Regions from separate parts of the Rhizobium sp. R339 genome, predicted to be linked through region 1. Evidence: predicted binding sites of a transcription regulator. Region 1 holds the regulator's gene; the other holds the start of a gene.

The links. The regulator LexA, encoded in region 1, represses DNA repair genes until DNA is damaged. The targets are predictions, from matches to a motif close to TGTTCNNNNTGTGTTCNG.
Region 2: dinB (DNA polymerase IV) is a predicted target of LexA. The motif match lies at 4,631-4,648, and genes of this name have one in related genera.

The regions. Positions count from the first base shown of each region.
Region 1 covers NZ_LOKV01000003.1:153,619-160,850, forward strand. The annotation lists gene eno (phosphopyruvate hydratase) at 1-45, opposite strand, end outside; gene kdsA (3-deoxy-8-phosphooctulonate synthase) at 187-1,032, opposite strand; gene ATY76_RS07420 (VOC family protein) at 1,029-1,925, opposite strand; gene lexA (transcriptional repressor LexA) at 2,123-2,842, shown strand; gene ATY76_RS07430 (ComEC/Rec2 family competence protein) at 2,823-5,249, opposite strand; gene gltA (citrate synthase) at 5,540-6,829, shown strand; gene lpxB (lipid-A-disaccharide synthase) at 6,858-7,232, opposite strand, start outside.
Region 2 covers NZ_LOKV01000027.1:334,868-342,099, forward strand. The annotation lists gene ATY76_RS30405 (APC family permease) at 1-1,820, shown strand, start outside; gene ATY76_RS30410 (SOS response-associated peptidase) at 2,174-2,764, opposite strand; partial or broken gene ATY76_RS30415 (SOS response-associated peptidase family protein) at 3,030-3,502, shown strand; gene dinB (DNA polymerase IV) at 3,499-4,587, opposite strand; gene ATY76_RS30425 (hypothetical protein) at 4,760-5,068, shown strand; gene ligD (DNA ligase D) at 5,118-7,232, shown strand, end outside.

The DNA.
Region 1 (7,232 bases):
GCTATCGAGAATCTCGCGGGCGATAATATCGGTGATTGCAGTCATGGGTTCTTCCTGCTCGGTGGGTGATAAGTCGTTCGAAGCCTGTCATAATCGAAGGCGTGCAAATTACAATGCTGCAGTTTCACGCCTCCGGACCAGCGCTCCGATGTGGCCTATAACACGATCATGTCAGCCTGTTGAACATCACGCCTTGGCGATCGCATCAAAGGCCAGCAGCTTTTCGAGGAGCCGCGGCATGTCCTTGAGATAGACCATGTTGGGGCCGTCGGAAGGCGCATTGTCGGGGTCCTGGTGAGTTTCGAGGAAGACGCCCGCAATTCCGGTGGCGACGGCCGCGCGCGCCAGCGTTTCGACGAATTCCCGCTGACCGCCGGAGGAATCGCCCTGCCCGCCCGGCTGTGCCACCGAATGGGTGGCATCGAAGACGACCGGCGCGCCCATCGCCGCCATGATCGGCAGCGAGCGCATGTCGGAGACCAGCGTGTTGTAGCCGAAGGAGGCACCGCGCTCGCACAGCAGCACGTTCGGATTGCCGCTGGCATTGAGCTTCTTCAGGACGTTCTTCATATCCCAGGGAGCGAGAAACTGGCCCTTCTTGACGTTGACGACGCGGCCGGTCTTGGCGGCGGCAATCAGAAGGTCGGTCTGGCGGCAGAGGAAGGCCGGGATCTGCAGGACATCGACGGTCTTTGCCACTTCCGTGCACTGCTCGGCGGTGTGAACATCGGTCAGAACGGGAAACCCGAATTCCTTCTTGAGATCGGCAAAAACCTCCATGCCCTTTTCCAGCCCGATGCCGCGTTCGGCCGAAAGCGACGTGCGGTTCGCCTTGTCAAAGGAGCTCTTGTAAATCAGGCCGATGCCGAGCTTGCCGCAAAGCTCCTTCAGCGTCTCGGCCACCATGAAGGCGTGATCGCGGCTTTCCATCTGGCAGGGGCCGGCGATCAGCGACAGGCGGCCGGTATTGGAAAAGGTGACCTGACCGTTGCCTTCGCCGATCTTGACTTCGGAATTCGTATTGGAGCTCATCGTGGTTCCTCGAAGGCGAAGAGCGTGCCCTGCCCGGGCGCGGGCTTCACCAGAATGCGATTGTTCTTGCGCGTGTAGGTCACCCCGTTAGCAGCCAAATGCGCTTCTGTCACGGCAAGATCGGCGACATTGAAGAGGACGGCCCGCCCGCGCAGGCCGCGTTCGGCGTGCGAAACGGCGATCTCAAAATAAGCTTCCAGCCCTTCCGGCGTCATCAGGTTGATCTTTGCATTCGACGCCGCGATCTTCACGCCGAAGCCGGTTTTCTCGATCGCCGATTGTCCCGCGGCAAGGCCGACGAAAGTTCCGAATGCCGCAGCGTCCGGCGCGCTAAGCGCCACCTCGGCAATGCCTGTGACGCCATTTGCATGCGCCTCCAGCGCGCCGCGATCTGCCGGGAGCGGACTGATACGCTCGACACTGAAGAGGAAGAAGTCAGGTGCGCGCAGGTCAGCGGCAAAGGCGAGCTTGAAGCCGGCGATGCTTTCAGATCCATCCGGCATCGTCATCGGCCGGCTGAACTGCAGCATTTCACCGGCGCTCGATGCCTTGCCAACGAAGTTATGATGATCTCGGCCAGCATCCGCAGTGCCGAAAGCCACCGCCGAAAGCCCCTCATCGCCGCAGCGGAAGCGGAAAGCTTGGTTGCGGGCGATAAACACATTGCCCTTCCGCGCCGATGCCTCGCTCTCCTCGACGCTCGCTACCCCGAGCGGCTCCAGATAGGTCTTGTCGGCAAAGAAGACGCAGGCATTCTCCGTCCCGAAGGGATGGCGCGCATCGGCGGCGACGGTGAAGCCGAGCTTGCCGAGCCTCTCTCGCGCCAGATCGATATTGACGACGGGCAGCACCAAGTGATCCAGCGGATGCGGGTTGGCGGAATGCCTGTTCATGATATCCCCTCCCGAAACAGCTAGAGATGTGCGCCAGTGCTCATCTCAATTCAAGGCCTGCCCGGCGATCCGGCGAATGAAAATAAAAATCTCAACGAGTTGGAGCCAAGTTTTACGGAAATTTAGCTACTTGCGGAACACATATGGAACATATAGTGTCTGTTCTGGATTTGTTTCAATCACGGGGTCTGACGTCGATGCTCACGCGCAAACAACAGGAGCTTCTCCTTTTCATTCATGAGCGCATGAAGGAATCCGGCGTTCCGCCGTCTTTCGACGAGATGAAGGATGCCCTGGATCTGGCTTCCAAGTCCGGCATTCACCGGCTGATCACGGCGCTCGAGGAGCGCGGCTTCATTCGCCGCCTACCGAATCGCGCTCGCGCCCTTGAGGTCATCAAGCTTCCGGAAGCCTACAGCCCCAGCATCCAGCCCCGGCGCGGCTTTTCGCCGAGCGTCATCGAAGGCAGCCTCGGCAAGCCCCAGCCTGTGGCCGCGCCCGCTCCAGCAAAGCCCGTTGCCGATAACGGCAACTCGGTTTCGGTGCCGGTCATGGGCCGCATCGCCGCCGGCGTTCCGATCTCGGCGATCCAGAACAACACCCACGACATCGTCGTTCCAGCCGATATGCTCGGCAATGGCGAGCATTATGCGCTCGAGGTCAAAGGCGATTCGATGATCGATGCCGGCATCTTCGACGGCGACACCGTGATCATTCGCAACGGCAGCACCGCCAATCCCGGCGACATTGTCGTCGCGCTCGTCGACGACGAGGAAGCGACGCTGAAGCGTTTCCGCCGCAAGGGCGCATCGATCGCCCTGGAAGCGGCCAACCCGGCTTACGAGACCCGTATCTTCGGGCCTGATCGCGTCAAGGTTCAGGGCAAGCTCGTCGGTCTCATCCGCCGCTATCACTGACATCGATTACGCCGGATTCGGCGAAATTGCCGGTGCGCCAGTCATAGGCGCGATGGCGCGTCCATGGCCTCGACAGCAGGCCGAATGCGGTGACGGTTTGCGGACCGTCATCCGTAAAGCGCAATTCGACGGAACCGCTCTTGCGGAGCGTCTCTCCGGTGAAAAGCATTGCGCCTGAGCGGCAACGGTCGAAGCGCAGCCGCACCGACGTCACGACGATGTTGCCCACATCGCAGGCCGGACCGAGATAGGCGGCATTGTCGATGACGGTCAGGACCTTTCCACTGGCAAGCCGCGATATGCACCAGGCCTTTTTGACGCAGGAAAAGCGGTTTGTTTCGCCGCCCGTTGCGGCGGCCTGCATCGCGGTCCTCACCTCCTCCTGCTGATCTGCGGAAAGCTTGAGGCGCCGATCTTCTCCTTCCGGAATCGCCGGGCCTTCCAGCATCTTCGGAGGATGATGCGTGGGCAGGACCAATGCTCGCTGCCACTGATCGAAGATGAAATCCGAAGGCTTCGGGCGATTGGAAGCCATAGCGGTCGCCTCCACGACCGCGACCAGAGCGCCATCCTCCGAAATCACCAGATCCGGGGCGCGAGGAGCCGGCAGAAGCAGCAAAACAAGCGTCGAGCCGGCAATGACGGCAGCACCGATATGCCGCAACCGGGTGCGTAGCAGGGTCACGAGCAGGAAGCCGGCGACAGCCACTGCAAAGTACCAGCCGGGCAACCGTCCGACCCCGATGTCGCCGCCCCAGCCGGAAACCGTCTTTGCGACCGCGATCACCAGATCGAGGCCGAATCCAACCACCTTCCAGGGCACGGCATCCAGGCCGAAAGGCATGAGCAGCATCGCCAGCAGCCCGGCCGGCATGACGATGAAGGAGATGATCGGCATCGTCGCGAGATTTGCCGGCAGGCCGTAAGCGGTCAGGCGATGAAAATGCTCGATCGAAAACAGCGCGGTCGAAAAGCCGCCGATCAGCGAGGTCAGGAAGACGCCGATGAAGAACCCCGCCACCGGAACGATGGGCCTGATGATCGGCAATTTCAGAAAGGCGTTTTCCCGGACGCGCCGGTCCTTCCACATCTGATACCCGGAAACCAATGCCAATGTCGCAGCAAAGGACATCTGGAAGCTCGGGCCCAACACCTCGGAGGGCGAAATGGCGATAATGACAAGCGCGGACAGCGCGACATTGCGCAGGCTGATCGACGGCCGGTCGAAGAAGACGGCAATCAGCATCACGGCCATCATGATGAAAGCGCGCTCGGCCGAGACGGCGAAACCGGAGATCAGGAAGTAGGCCGTGACGGCAAGGAGCGCGCCGGCGGCGGCGATCTTCTTCGTCGGATAGGCCTGGGCGACGACGGGAAAGAGGCTGAGCAGCATTCGAAAGCCGACGAAGAAGATGCCAGCGGACAAGGCCATATTGAGACCCGATATGGCGATGATATGGGCAAGGCCAGACTGGCGCAGCGCCTCCGTCGTCTCGTTCGAAATGGCGCGCCGTTCGTCCGTCACGAGGGCGGCCGCAAAAGCGCCGGTGTCGCCGGGCAGCACCGATCTTATGCGATCGCCGATGCCGCTGCGCAGCCGGTAGAGCCATTCGAGCAGCGCCTCGGGCACTGATGCCGCGGCCTGCGGGCCTGCCTGCAAGTCGACCTTCTCAGGCGCGCCGTAGAAGAAACCGTTCGCGCCGATGCCGTCAAAATAGGCGCCGAAGGAGAAATCGTTGAGTTCGGGAAGCGCCGGACCTGACGGCGGCGTCAGCCGCGCCCTGCCGGTAATGATGTCGCCGATCTCGAAGGGTGCGCCGGTGCTGCGGGCGATTGCGGTTACACGCTCCGGCGGCCGCTTCAGCGTCGGCGCCTCGGTGGCGGTGACGGCGAGAATGTAGCGCCATCGCCCGCGGTCGTCGCCCTCGCGCCGCTCGACGCGGCCTGTCACCGTCGTCGTCACGGCGGAATCGAGGATCACCGTCGAGGCTCGCCAGGTCTCCAGCTGCGCTGACAGCATGCCGCAGACCACGAAAGCAAGCGCCAGCAGCATTGCCCGCAAAACCACCCTGCTGCTACCGATCACGAGGATCGCGACCGCCAGCGCCAACAGGCAGAGCAGCAATGCAACGACTGGAAAATCCGATGCCGCGAGAAACCAGAAAGCGGCTCCTGCGCCGAGAAAGACCGGCGAGAACAGCAGCAGGCGGCCATGATCAGCCTCCTCGCCCAGCATGCGAAGGCCGGCACGCAGCGCTCGCGCGGCTGCGGCCGGCAGCCGGTGACGCAACGGCGCCGCCGCCTGCGTTCTTGCCGGCCGCGTCACCACGAGCGCCGAAAGACCTGCGGAATCGGCAGGCCGAGCGCCTGCTTCCGGCCGCAATTCGACTGTCTTCAACCCCTGCATGCGTCGCCCAAAATCACCCGCCAAGGCAGCCAGAATGCAGCGTCCTCTCAAATCCCGCAAGGATAATCGATTGAAATATGAGGGAAAATCGCGAGCACCAAAAGACCAGTCGAATCATCGGCTTCCGCTATGCACGCAGTTCATCGCTGCAGTGCCTAAAAGGTGATGCCGCAATGCACAAAATGGCGTCACGGTAACTTGGCATTAGCTTCGCGATCATATAGCTATCGGTGAGGACGCTTAACCCCTATGGCGCTTTTGTGGCGCCACCGACATTTCGGAGGATCAGTATGACGGATCAAAGCGCTACAATAAAAATCGGTGACAAATCAGTCGACCTCGCCGTCAAAAGCGGCACGATCGGCCCGAGCGTCATCGATATCGGTGCTCTCTACAAGAACACTGCCTCCTTCACGTACGATCCGGGTTTCACCTCGACCGCATCCTGTGAATCGAAAATCACCTACATCGATGGCGATGAGGGCGTTCTGCTGCATCGCGGCTATCCGATCGAGCAGCTTGCAGAACACGGCGACTTCCTGGAAGTCTGCTATCTCCTGCTTTACGGCGAACTGCCGACCGCCGCTCAGAAGAAGGATTTCGATTATCGCGTCACGCACCACACGATGGTGCATGAGCAGATGAGCCGCTTCTTCACCGGCTTCCGCCGCGATGCGCATCCGATGGCCGTCATGTGCGGCTGCGTCGGCGCGCTGTCGGCCTTCTATCACGACTCGACCGACATCACCGATCCGCACCAGCGCATGGTCGCCAGCCTGCGCATGATCGCCAAGATGCCGACGCTGGCCGCCATGGCCTACAAGTACCATATCGGCCAGCCCTTCGTTTACCCGAAGAACGACCTCGACTATGCGTCGAACTTCCTGCGCATGTGCTTTGCCGTTCCTTGCGAGGAATATGTGGTCAATCCGGTGCTTTCCCGCGCCATGGACCGCATCTTCATCCTGCATGCCGATCACGAGCAGAACGCTTCGACCTCGACCGTCCGCCTCGCCGGCTCGTCGGGCGCCAACCCGTTCGCCTGCATTGCAGCTGGCATCGCCTGCCTCTGGGGCCCCGCCCACGGCGGCGCCAACGAAGCGGCGCTCAACATGCTGACGGAGATCGGCACGGTCGACCACATTCCTGAATATATTGCCCGCGCCAAAGACAAGAACGATCCGTTCCGCCTGATGGGCTTCGGTCACCGCGTCTATAAGAACTACGATCCGCGCGCCAAGATCATGCAGAAGACGACGCATGAAGTGCTCGGCGAGCTCGGCATCAAGGACGATCCGCTGCTCGAAGTGGCGATGGAGCTGGAGCGCATCGCGCTCACCGACGAATACTTCATCGAGAAGAAGCTCTATCCGAATATCGACTTCTACTCCGGCATCACGCTGAAGGCGCTGGGCTTCCCCACGACCATGTTCACCGTGCTCTTCGCGCTCGCCCGCACCGTCGGCTGGATCGCGCAGTGGAACGAAATGATCGAGGATCCGGAGCAGCGCATCGGCCGCCCGCGCCAGCTCTATGTCGGCGAACCGAAGCGCGATTACATCCCGGTTTCGAAGCGCTGAAGGCTGACCAAGACAAAAGAAAACCCGGTCAGAGATGGCCGGGTTTTTTATTGGCGAGAACGTCGAGCAATATCTGCGCCGCGTGCTCTCCCGGCGGTCTTTCCGTCTGCATCCGCTGCCACATGAGCTCGTAGCCTTCCTTCATCGCCTTGAGCTGATAGGTGTCGGCCGACAGCCTTTCCATCCAGCGTGCGAGGCTTGCGCCGCGAACGACATCGTTCAGATATTCCGGTACGACCGCATAATCGGCAATCAGGTTCGGCAGGGCGCCGGTCCAGGTCTTGATACTCGATGTCAGCATGCGCATGATCCAATCGACCTTATAGGCGGAAACGACGGGAACATTGGCAAGCGCCAGTTCGAGTATGACAGTTCCGGACGCCGCCATGGCCGCATCGGCTTC
Region 2 (7,232 bases), on a different contig from region 1:
GGATGGAGGCTGTACCCGCCATGGGGCTGGACGGGCTTGGATCATCCTCCTACGGGCCGGAAGCTGCTCTAACGATCCTGATTCCGCTCGGGGCGCTAGGTCTCACCTATCTCGGACCGGTTATGGGCTGCATCATCGCTCTCCTCGCGATCTTGTATTTTTCATATCGTCAGACCCTCGCCGCCTATCCGACAAGCGGCGGAGCCTATGCGGTCGCCAAGGAGAATCTGGGGGAATACCCCAGCCTGCTGGCGGCCTCAGCCTTGATGATCGACTACGTATTGAATGTCGCGGTTGGCGTCTCTGCCGGCGTCGGTGCACTCGTATCCGCCGTCCCAAGCCTCCATCCGTATATCCTGCCCCTCTGCCTGCTCATCGTAGCGTTTGTCACCCTGGCCAATCTTAGAGGGACTGGCGAGGCTGGCTGGCTGTTTGCGCTTCCAACCTATCTTTTTATGGTCTGCTTCCTAGGTGTGATCGCTTACGGCCTCTTCAGGATTGTGACTGAAAGCGATCCTGCCCCTGTTGTCGCGCCACCTGCGCTTGCGGCAACAACAGGGGCGGCAGGCATTTGGCTGCTGATGCATGCCTTCGCCAGCGGCTGCACCGCGATGACGGGAGTTGAAGCCGTCTCTAACGGTGTGGGTTCATTCAAGGCGCCCGTCATCAGGAACGCCTACATTACGCTCACGATCATTGTCGTGGTTCTGGCGCTCCTGCTGGGCGGTATCGCGACGATAGCGGCTACCTTCGAAATCGGCGCGATGAGCCAAACTGGTAACGGGTACCAGAGTGTGCTTTCGCAGTTGATCGGTGCAGTGGCAGGTTTCAACGCCTTCTACTACGTCGCCATGTGCAGCCTGCTCTGCATCCTGTGCCTGTCGGCCAATACGAGCTTCGTCGGCTTTCCTCGTATCTGCCGCATGGTAGCCGCTGATGGATACTTGCCAAAGGCTTTTGCTCAGCCGGGACGCCGCCTGGTCTTCACGGTAGGCATCCTTTTTCTGTCAGGCTTCGCCTCGCTTCTTTTGATCGCCTTCGGCGGCATTACAGAAAGGTTAATACCTCTCTTCGCCATTGGTGCCTTCTTGACCTTCACCGTCTCTCAAACAGGAATGGTCGTTCACTGGAGGCGTCAGAAAGTAAAGAAGCCAGCGAAGCTTGCGATGAATGCCGTCGGGGCGGTGGCAACCGGCACTGCCCTGGTTGTGATCATGCTAGCAAAGTTCTTGGACGGCGCTTGGATCACATTGATCGCCGTTCCTCTCACCATCATCCTGCTACGTGCGATCAAAAGCTATTACGAGGGATTGGATCGGGAATTGCGTCAACCCGGTCCGATTGCTGTGGAAGATGTCGACCCGCCAACGGTGCTCGTTGTGACGGAAAGCTGGAATCGCCTGAGTGAAAGGGCCATCAAGTTTGCACTGACGTTGTCCCCTGATGTCGTCGCTGTCCACCTTGTGAAGCTCGGCGGCCCGGAGAATGAGGATGGAGAGAGAGTTTTGCGTCAGCAATGGCATGCCGATGTCGAAGAACCGGTCGCTGCGAAGGGTCTCCAGCCTCCGCGCCTGATGCTTATTCCGGCACCTTATCGAGAACTGCATGAACCACTTCTTCGATTGATCGAGAAGCTTGATGCGGATGCGCCTGAGCGTCAGGTCGCGGTTCTCATTCCCGAGACGGTCAAGGAGCGATGGTGGCAAAAGATACTTCACATGAACCGTGCCGGTCATCTCAGAAAGCAGCTTTTGAAGTTCGGCGGCCCCAGGCTAACGGTCGTGACGGTGCCATGGCGCTTGTCGCGGCAAGAGGGATGAGGACATGTCACGTGACGCTGACCGCAATAAGCGACGCACACTTTTACCGATCTATATCGTGCTCGCAGTCAATCTTCTGATCGTCGGACTTTACATGCTCGGTGTGTTCGCTTGACATCGAAGATTGGGCGCCAGTTAAATCACCGGCTGCTGGGAAGAAGCCGTCAAGGCCGCGCTCGGCGGCGCGACCACGACGTTGTTCGCCCCGATCATCGAGCAGCTTGTCAATGTACGCTCAAGGGCACCGAATAAGAAGGAACAGCAGAAGAGGCAGCTCTCGCGAAGCTGATTTGCGCAAGAGTTCGACAACTCGCGGGCAGCTATTTTTGAACGTGGCGCGGGGCTATTCCGGTTCAGCCGACCTGCTGCACAGAAAGGGTGCCCACCGCGAGCGGCTTGATCAAGGACTTCGCGGAAACCGCCGGGTCAAGCCAATCTGCCCAGGAGCCGCGTTCGAGGATGACGATCTGCCGGTCGTGATACGGCGCAATGTCCGGCCCCGGCTCCATCGTCAGCATAGTGAAGGCTTGGCCGACCTCCGGCGTTTCGCGCCAGATGCCGGCGATGCAGAAGATCGGCTCGTCCGTCTTCGTGAACAGCCACTTGTCCTTGCGCTTCTTTTTCGGGTCCTTCGGATCGGTGAACTCGTAAAAGCCATCGGCAACGATCAGGCAGCGATTGGAAGTGAACTCCCGACCTTCCGACCGGAAATTATAAACCGGCCGTTTGTTCGGTCCGGGCCAGCTCCAACGCCGCTGCACGAGCTCGGCTTCATCGCGGGCTCCGCCGATCGTCCTGACGATCGGGCCGATATCTGTGATCTTGATGTCCTCGCGCGCTTCGAGGTTCGGCGCGCCTTCACCGAAACGGATCTTGATCTTCAGATCGGCGAAATCCTCGACAACCGAGGCGATATCCACCATCAACCGATAATCATTGCACATAGCTCTTCCCTTCGAGGGTGGCCTCATCAACTCGCGACCGAGCCGCTGCAGGTGCAATATATGCTCAGTTTGTATGCGCTCCAGCAGGACGAGCAGTTCCTCGGCATCCCTTGTTGGCAGGCGGAGCGTGACGAGTTTTTTGAGAAAGCCCAGTTTGCCGCGCGACGATGGCGGCACCATCTCGAACGTGTCGCATGACCATTTGAAGTTCGGTCTCACCGGCGCGCATTCGGGGAGATTAGCAGTTTTCGGCTAACCGCACACGATTATCCCTCAGCCGTTCAACGAGCGCCGCGTTATCGTCAAGCGCCATGACGGCGATGTAGAGATAGTGGAACTGCCTTGGGGATTGGCGCCCACGCGGCGGCGGTCCGCGCGCGGTGAACCTCATCCGTTCGGAAGGACGTTTCCCACCCACCTGCCTGGTGCCGTCTCGGAGTTTCGCCACAAGAGCTTCAGCTTCTCGCTCGCCAATGGCGACCGGTTCTATTTTGCGGGGATCTGGCGCCCGGCGGCTGTGAATTGGGCGGAGGACTGCGCCATCCTGACCATCGTGGCGAATGCCGATATCGCGCCTATTCACACCGGCAGATGGTGGTCCTGACACGCGACCAGCGCGTGGGCTGGATCGACGGCCTTGTTCGCGAAGAGGAAATCCTGCGGTCATTGCCGGCAGGCACGTTCCGGGTTAAGCACGATGCCCGCGCGCGCCTGCCGAGCCCGACGCTGGCGATCTAAAGCGCCAATCTCAGCTGCGGCTCCGTTCCGGCGGCGCGCCTTTCGAGCGACGACAGCGAGACGCCGAGCAGGCGAATGCCCTTGCGCGGCGGAAAAATCGGCGCCAGCAGCAGGCCGACGATCTCCTCCAGATCGGTGATCGCGGCCAGAGGACTGGGAACAGTCTTGCTGCGGGTAATCTGATTGAAGTCGGCATACTTGACCTTGAGCGTCACCGTCTTGACGCCGATCCCATTCGTCTCGCAATAGCCCCACACCTTTTCGATCAACGGCTGCAGCCCTTCACGGGCCGGCTCAAAGGCATGGAGGTCCTGCGAAAACGTGTCTTCGGCGCCGACGGATTTGCGCACCCGGTTCGGCTTGACCTGGCGCTCGTCGGTACCGCGGGCAATGCCATAAAAATAGGGTCCCGACTTCCCGAAATGCTCCACCAGGAACTCGAGCGTCTTCCCTTTGAGATCGGCGCCGTTGTCGATTCCGAGCCGGTGCATCTTTTCCGCCGTGGCAGGGCCGACGCCGTGAAATTTCTTGATGGGGAGAGTCTCGATGAAGGCCGGTCCGTTCCTCGGGGTGATAACGGCTTGGCCATTCGGCTTGTTCAGATCGCTCGCCATCTTGGCGAGGAACTTGTTGTAGGATATCCCGGCCGACGCATTGAGGCCGGTGACTTGCTTGATCCTCGCGCGGATCTCCGACGCGATCTCCGTGGCAATCGCGATGCCTTTGAGATTTTCGGTGACATCGAGATAGGCCTCGTCGAGCGACAGCGGCTCGATTATCGGCGTATATTCGGCGAAGATCTCGCGGATCTGCTGCGACACCGCCTTATAAACCTCGAAGCGCGGCGGCACGAAGATCAGGTCTGGGCACTTTCGCTTCGCCGTCACCGACGGCATCGCCGAGTGGACACCGAATTTGCGGGCCTCGTAGCTTGCTGCGGCCACCACGCCGCGGGCGGCCGATCCGCCCACCGCAACCGGTCTACCGCGCAATTCCGGATTATCGCGCTGCTCCACCGACGCATAGAACGCGTCCATGTCGACGTGGATGATTTTTCGGACGGGGGTCGAACTCATGTCGTTCATGGCGGCTTCAGCGATCGCGATGGCGTCGGCAGGTGATGTGCGCCGAAACAAAAACAGAACATAGCAGGCTTTGGCGCGATATCAACATTTGAGGGGGCGTCCGGGCCTGCTGTCGAAACTAGCAGCCGCCGGCCGCGTTCTCATTTGAGGAAAGCAACATCAGGAGACCTTAATGGCCGATGACAGCACCACGACGATCACAGCCACGTTCGAAACCCGAGAAGCGGCTGATCTCGCCGTCGAACATCTGGTTCAGCAGCACGGCATATCCAGACCAGACATATTCATCCAGTCGGCGAGCAACCGGAATAGTGCCGGCGCGGCGCCCTCGGGCGGCGATGCCTCGCATGGCGGAGGCGCGCGTCAGGACGCACCGCTGGAAGGCGAGATCGTCGTTTCGGCGGATATCGCTTCCAGCCAAGTCGCCGCCGTCCGGCGCAGTCTCGGGGATGCTGGCGCGCTGAGGGTCTCACAGCGATAAGCGGTGAAGGAAGCTAGCGCCGGTGCGCGTTGATAGGAGTTCGAGTTTCATGGCCGACAATCTTTCGAAATACCGGGCCAAGCGCGATTTCAAGAAAACCAGCGAACCCAGCGGTGAGACGCGAGTCAAACCGTCGAACCGGCGCCGATTCGTGATCCAGAAGCACGATGCCACACGGCTGCACTATGATCTCAGGCTCGAGCTCGACGGTGTGTTCAGATCCTGGGCGGTGACCAAGGGGCCATCGCTCGATCCGCATGACAAGCGGCTGGCTGTCGAGGTCGAGGATCATCCGCTCGATTACGGCGACTTCGAAGGCACGATCCCGAAAGGCCAGTATGGCGGCGGCACGGTGATGTTGTGGGACCGCGGCTATTGGGAGCCGGAGGGCAGCAAGTCTCCGGAAGAAACCTTGAGGAAGGGCGATTTCAAGTTCACGCTCGAGGGCAAGCGGCTGCATGGCAGCTTCGTGCTGGTGCGCATGCGCAATGACCGCGATGGCGGCAAGCGGACGAACTGGCTGCTGATCAAACATCATGACGATCATTCGGTCGACGAAAACGGTGCGGCTGTCCTGGAGGAGAACGCGACCTCGGTCGCTTCCGGCCGCAGCATGGATGAAATCGCCGAAGGCAAGGGGCGCAAGCCGCGACCGTTCATGATGGCGAACGCGGATGTGGAGGCGGATGCCGTCTGGGACAGCAAGCATGGCCTGGCCGCCGCCGAACGCAAGAAGAGGTCCAGCAAGGATCTCGCGACATCCACCGTGGTCGACCTGCCGGATTTCATCGAGCCGCAGCTTTGCGACAGGCTCGATCGTCCGCCGGCCGGCGACGACTGGCTGCACGAAATCAAGTTCGACGGTTATCGCATCCAGATGCGGGTCGCCGATGGAACGGCGACGCTGAAGACACGCAAAGGTCTCGACTGGACTAGGAAGTATCCAGCGATCGCCGATGCCGCATCCGCACTGCCCGACTGCATCATCGATGGCGAGATCTGCGCGCTTGATGAGAATGGCGCACCGGATTTTGCCGCACTTCAGGCGGCCCTGTCGGAAGGCAAGACAGGAGACCTTGTCTACTTCGCGTTCGACCTGTTGTTCGATGGCGGAGAGGACCTGCGGTCGATGCGCCTGGTCGAGCGGAAGGAGCGGCTGCAAAAGCTTCTGACCGCTACCGGCGACGATCCCCACATCCGTTATGTTGAACATTTCGAGTCCGGCGGCGACGCCGTGCTCCGCTCCGCCTGCAAGCTGCACCTCGAGGGCGTCATCTCCAAGCAGATGGATGCACCCTATCAATCCGGGCGCACCGATACCTGGGCGAAGTCGAAATGTCGGGCCGGGCACGAGGTGGTGATCGGAGGTTATGCCAAGACCAACGGCAGATTCCGATCCCTGCTGGCCGGGGTGCACCGCGGCGATCACTTCGTTTATGTCGGGCGTGTCGGAACCGGCTACGGCGCCAAAAAAGTCGAGACGCTGCTGCCGAAACTGCAGGCTCTCGAAACGGCGAGGTCGCCATTCACCGGTGTCGGCGCTCCGAAGCGGACAGCCGAAGTTGTCTGGGTGAAGCCCGAGCTTGTCGCGGAGATCGAATTTGAAGGGTGGACCGCGGACGGCCTCGTCCGACAGGCTGCCTTCAAGGGCCTGCGCGAGGACAAGCCGGCAAGAGAAGTCGAGGCCGAAAATCCGGCGCCGGCCAGGACCGAAATCGCTGAACCTGCCGCGGCCGCCAGACACAAACCCGCTCGCCGCAAAGGCGCGAAGGCCGAGGTCATGGGTGTCCTCATCTCCAACCCCGACAAGCCGCTCTGGCCGGATGCTGGTGATGGAGAGCCCGTCACAAAGGAAGAGCTTGCGCGCTACCATGAGGCCGTAGGCGCCTGGTTGATCGATCACATCAAGGGCCGGCCCTGTTCGATCATCCGAGCGCCCGACGGCATTGGCGGCGAGCAGTTCTTTCAGCGCCATGCCATGCCCGGCACCTCTAACCTGCTCGAACTGGTGAAGGTCTTCGGCGACAAGAAGCCTTACCTGCAGATCGATCGGATCGAGGGGCTGGCGGCGATCGCCCAGATCGGCGGTGTCGAGCTGCATCCGTGGAATTGTGAGCCGGGCAAACCGGAGGTGCCCGGCCGTTTGGTGTTCGACCTTGATCCT